Regions from separate parts of the Psychrobacillus sp. FSL H8-0487 genome, predicted to be linked through region 2. Evidence: predicted binding sites of a transcription regulator. Region 2 holds the regulator's gene; the other holds the start of a gene.
The links. Region 2 encodes Rex, which represses fermentation and respiration genes when NADH is low (regulators of the CRP and FNR family bind a similar motif). Its sites were predicted from a motif close to TTGTGAAATATTTCACAA; they were not measured.
Positions count from the first base shown of each region.

Region 1 (2,490 bases), 1.6 Mb from region 2:
AATAATACCGCCAGCACCAGCAGGGATAAATGCAGCCATACCGATAAATGGAACTGTAAACCTAGCATCATTCCATGGTAGTTTTTTGAACCAACCGAATAATCCACGACCACCCAGTTGTCTTCCTCGTAACTCAAAAGTAGCGAACATAGAGAAAGCGGTTAACAATGAAGGGATAACAACCATCATTGTTAATACTACTTGTAAGAACTTCCAGAACGAATCAATCCCGGGTTCTGTCAATTGGTGATGGAAACCAACAGGAATGGAGAAGAGTAAAAATAACATAAAGGAAAGCCTTGCTAATGCATCAGAGAATATTTTCCCTCCAATGATCTTAGGAATAACAACATACCAAACCATATAGGCAGGTAACAACCAGAAGTACACTAATGGATGACCGAAATACCAGAATAATGTACGAGAAAGCAATACATCAACCTTATCCACCCATCCTAATGACCAAGGAATTAGTTGGAATACTACTTCTACAGCTACTCCTAAAGAACAGATAATCCACATCGCCAAATTGACAATTACCATAAATGATAAGAGCGGGCTAGGTTGCCCTGGATTTGCTTTACGCCATTCCACATATTTCATAATCTGTGCAATAGCTACTATCCATGACCCAACTACAACTAGTGCCATACCTACGTAGAAAATCCAATGTGCTTGAAGTGGTGCGTAAAAAGTATACAATACAGAAGCTTCATTGAGTAATACCATTATGGAAGCAGCAACTGTACCTGCAGTCATTACCCAGAAACCAATCCACCCGACTAATCGTTGTTTGTCTGATAACGTACCGGATGTTTTACTAATTGCAGCAATTTGAAAACCTAATATAAAATAAGTTGTTAAGATAAGTCCTAATAAAACCCCATGAATAGTTAATACTTGATAATAGCCAATCCCCCAAGGGAGTGTAAATTGACCTGAGCGGACAAGGACTTGTAATAATCCACAAAGCCCCCCGATGAATAAAGCGATAAATGCTACATATATATGAGCTAGTGCCAGTTTCCCATCTCGTCGATCAACTCTTACAAAGTCTTGTGCTTTTTCTTTAATAGTTGTCATTTTACTCTACCACCTTTAACATGGACGTCATTGTGGTATGTCCTACGCCACAATATTCATTACATAAGATTAAAAATTCACCAGGTTTGTCTACTGTTGTTACATATTCCGAAACATAACCTGGCTCTAGAATCATATTAATATTAGTTCCAGCAACTTGAAATCCATGAACTACATCTTTAGTAGTTGCTATGAACTTTATGGTCGAACCTATAGGTACCTCTATTTCGGGTGGATTATAATAGAACGCAGACGCTACAAGAACGACTTCATAATCCCACTCTTCACCTTCTACTTTATGAACTCCTGGTTTATTAAAAGGAGCTATCTCATCAACTCGCTCAGGGTCGATATAAATTTTCCCGGAAGGGGGATGGGAGCCATAATGAAATGCACTAAAACCGACGATAGTTAAAAATAATACCAATGAGCTAATTCCAAATGTTAGCCACCACTTTTCATACTTATGAATATGCATAAGTCTTAAACCTCCAATTTAAATTCAAAATCTGTCTATGAATAAGTAAAATGCCAAGAACCAAGTAACTAATATAAATGCGCCAACGAAACCTACGGAATAAAGTGTCCCTTTTAAATCAGAGTCTTTTTCTTTCTTTTTCGACATTTACTTACACCTCCTTCTACCAAACTCTATAGTCTCATCATAAATATAATAGTCGTGAGATGATGTGATAAAAATCACACATACGGTTATTAACTGTGAAATATATGTGAAATCTGGTATTTTTGGAACACAATTACCTTCCTGTAATGATTTTAGGCAAAAAAAAAGAACCTTCCTATTAAAAGGAGGTTCGTTTTCTATTCATCTATCGTTAAGATTATGGTCATTTCACCTATATTTTCAATTTCTACAGGCAGTCTAAAAGCATGTTGGAAACCATATAATCTGCTAGTGCCAACAATAACAGTAGGTGGAGTAATATCAATTTCAACTCCACTTGCAGCAACGGAGGTACATAAATTACCTGCTATCATATTCCCGAGTTCACCTGTAAATGATTCGAGCATTTCACCTTCTAATGGCATTCCGAACATAGTAGCTCCAATTGCAGAAAAGGATTCAGCCGCAGAGTCAATAATAATACGCCCTTTAATATCACCGATGATTCCGATAAGTACGCCCATTTCCTTTTGCACAAATGGTTGAACCATCAGGGAAGGTGACTTTATATCCATTGAAATAGGTATTACTGATTTCAAGGATTGGATTGTTCCATTTAAAATTGTTTGAATATGTTTAGAAGTACTCATTTTAACCCTCCGACTAGTATAGATGTATCAATTTTAACATGTTATATAGGAAAAAAGAATAGGTATTGTAGAAATTTAAAATATACTATGGTATTATGTCAATGAGAATGAATATCAAATTCAGTTGAGAGG
Region 1 covers NZ_JBBOZA010000001.1:1,647,333-1,649,822, forward strand. Annotated here, with positions in the region: gene MHI47_RS08155 (b(o/a)3-type cytochrome-c oxidase subunit 1) at 1-1,083, opposite strand, end outside; gene MHI47_RS08160 (cytochrome B5) at 1,085-1,561, opposite strand; gene MHI47_RS08165 (cytochrome c oxidase subunit 2A) at 1,586-1,708, opposite strand; gene MHI47_RS08170 (chemotaxis protein CheX) at 1,906-2,358, opposite strand.
Region 1: a site for Rex is predicted at 1,771-1,788, ahead of MHI47_RS08165 (cytochrome c oxidase subunit 2A). Genes of this name have one in related genera too.

Region 2 (2,490 bases):
TAACCTTCCGTCTAGATTGGGCCATTTTAGTCGTAGAGGCACGAGCTAGGTTTTTACTAACAAACTCCTCTAGCTTTGCTTTTTCCTCTTGCTGTTTTTCATATTTCTTACTATCTAATTCATAGTTTTTTGCTTTTTGCGTTAAGTAAGAGCTATAGTTTCCAACAAATCTTGCTACATTATGACGAGATACCTCATACACAAAGGTAACTACCTGATCTAAAAAGTAACGATCATGCGATACGATAAGAACAGCACCATTATAATTCTTTAAATAATTTTCTAAAAAGCTTAATGTTTGAATGTCCAAATGATTGGTAGGCTCATCGAGGATGAGTAAGTCTGGCTTACTTAAAAGCATTTTAGCTAATGCTAGTCTCGTTTTTTGACCACCAGATAATGCTTGGACTGGCTTCTCATAATCTTCTGGGAAGAACTGCATGCCATGTAGGATAGATCGAATATCAGATTCGAAGCGATAACCACCAGCTTCATTGAAAGCTAATTGCAATTCATCGTACGTTGCTGCCACTCTTGCATAAGCCTCGGTATCTTCATATACAGAAGGATCAGCCATCTGTGATTCTAAGGAACGAAGCTCTTTTTCTGAGTTAATGAGATGACTAAAAATAGTCTTCATTTCGTCCCAAATAGTCAGCTTAGATTCTAGACCTGCATGTTGCTCTAGATAGCCAAGACGAATATTTTTGGGCATAATGATTTCGCCTGAATCGTATGACATTTCACCAGCAATTATTTTAAGTAAAGTAGATTTTCCAGCACCGTTTCTGCCAACAAGGGCGACCCGGTCTCTGTCCTGAACCTCTAGCTTTACGTTTGTTAATATATCTTCACCGTTAAAGGATTTTGTTATTTGATTGACTTGTAAAACGATCACAGTATTCGCACCTCAATTCTAACTTAAGTGTAATAGATAGGGCTTGTTGTTGCAACGCCATAGCTTTACAATGGTAGAAATGTCTAGTAAGATAAAAACGATTTGTTTGACTAAACTAGGAGGATTTTTATGAAACCAGATATACCAAGAATTCCTCAAGCAACTACAAAAAGACTTCCATTATATTATAGATTTTTACAAAGCTTTGATAATGCCGGACATAAAAGAGTTTCTTCACAGGAATTGAGTGAAGCGATGAAGATTGATTCCGCAACAATTAGAAGAGATTTCTCTCATTTTGGTGCTCTCGGGAAAAAGGGTTACGGCTACGAAGTACCAACGTTACTGGAGTTTTTCCGTAAAACACTAGATCAGGATGAGGCAGCGAATGTCGCGCTTATTGGTGTTGGTAGTTTGGGAACTGCTTTCTTGAAGTATAACTTCCAAAAAAATCATAACACTAAGATTGTTGTAGCTTTTGATACAAAGGCACCTGTTGAGGGAACGACTATTAGTGATATACCTGTATATCATTCTAGTGTTATGCTAGAAAAACTAGAGGAATATGGAATTGAGTTAGTTATTTTCACTTTACCGAGTAGATCAGCACAGCAAGTAGCAGACCAACTAGGGACTTCGTCTATTAAAGGGATACTAAACTTTACACCAATTCGTATTCAAACAACGGATGCGATCCGAGTACACACAATCGATTTATCTGTCGAATTGCAAACCTTGATTTATCTCATAAGAAACTAACATACTGAATAACTAAAGAAGCCTTTGACCACAATGCTAATGGGTCAAAGGCTTTTTATTGATGACTAGAAGTTATAGGAGTGTACTATTGAAAGAATATTAACTGCATATTGGAATATTGCTTCAAAAATTGCTGGATTTCATCTCCGTAAAATTGAACGAGTACAACGAATCCATTTAATAGCATATGGGAAATCATAGACGCCATAATCCTTTTCGTCTTGTAATAGATAAAGGAGAATATAAATCCTGATACTGCATATAGTAGTATGTGCGTAAAGTCAAAGTGAATAATTCCAAATACAATCGCACTAACAGAAGCAGCTACAAAGAAATTAGTTTTTGGTAATAATGTTCCGAAGATTATGCGTCTGAATATGAGCTCCTCTAAAATAGGAGCGAAAATAACGATGGAAAAAATAGCTAATGGTACAGCTTGGGCGATTTCGATAAACTGGGTTGTATTCTCTGATCCAGGATCCACACCAAACTTTTGTTCAATGTTAGCTGCATAAGCTTGACCTAAAAGGACTAGGAAAAAACCGATAACTCCCCAACCAACTGTTTGAAGGAGTGGACTAGACTTGCCTTTTAACGGTTTTAAGTAATTACTGTCTTTCTTAATAATGAACAAGGTGATTAATGTGGCGATCCCCATACTAAGAAATACCCACCATCCAGAAGCAATGAGGGCTGCATTTTCTATTTCCATAGTTTCTAATAACTTATAAAGAAGCGGTGCAAACACAGCTCCTGATAACTGCATAATACAATAAACAATTAAAATGTAGATACCGGTTTTTTGTTGTTTCATGAACAGTTTGATTCCTCTC
Region 2 covers NZ_JBBOZA010000001.1:3,236,474-3,238,963, reverse strand. Annotated here, with positions in the region: gene MHI47_RS16515 (ABC-F family ATP-binding cassette domain-containing protein) at 1-898, opposite strand, end outside; gene MHI47_RS16510 (redox-sensing transcriptional repressor Rex) at 1,028-1,657, shown strand; gene MHI47_RS16505 (CPBP family intramembrane glutamic endopeptidase) at 1,743-2,471, opposite strand.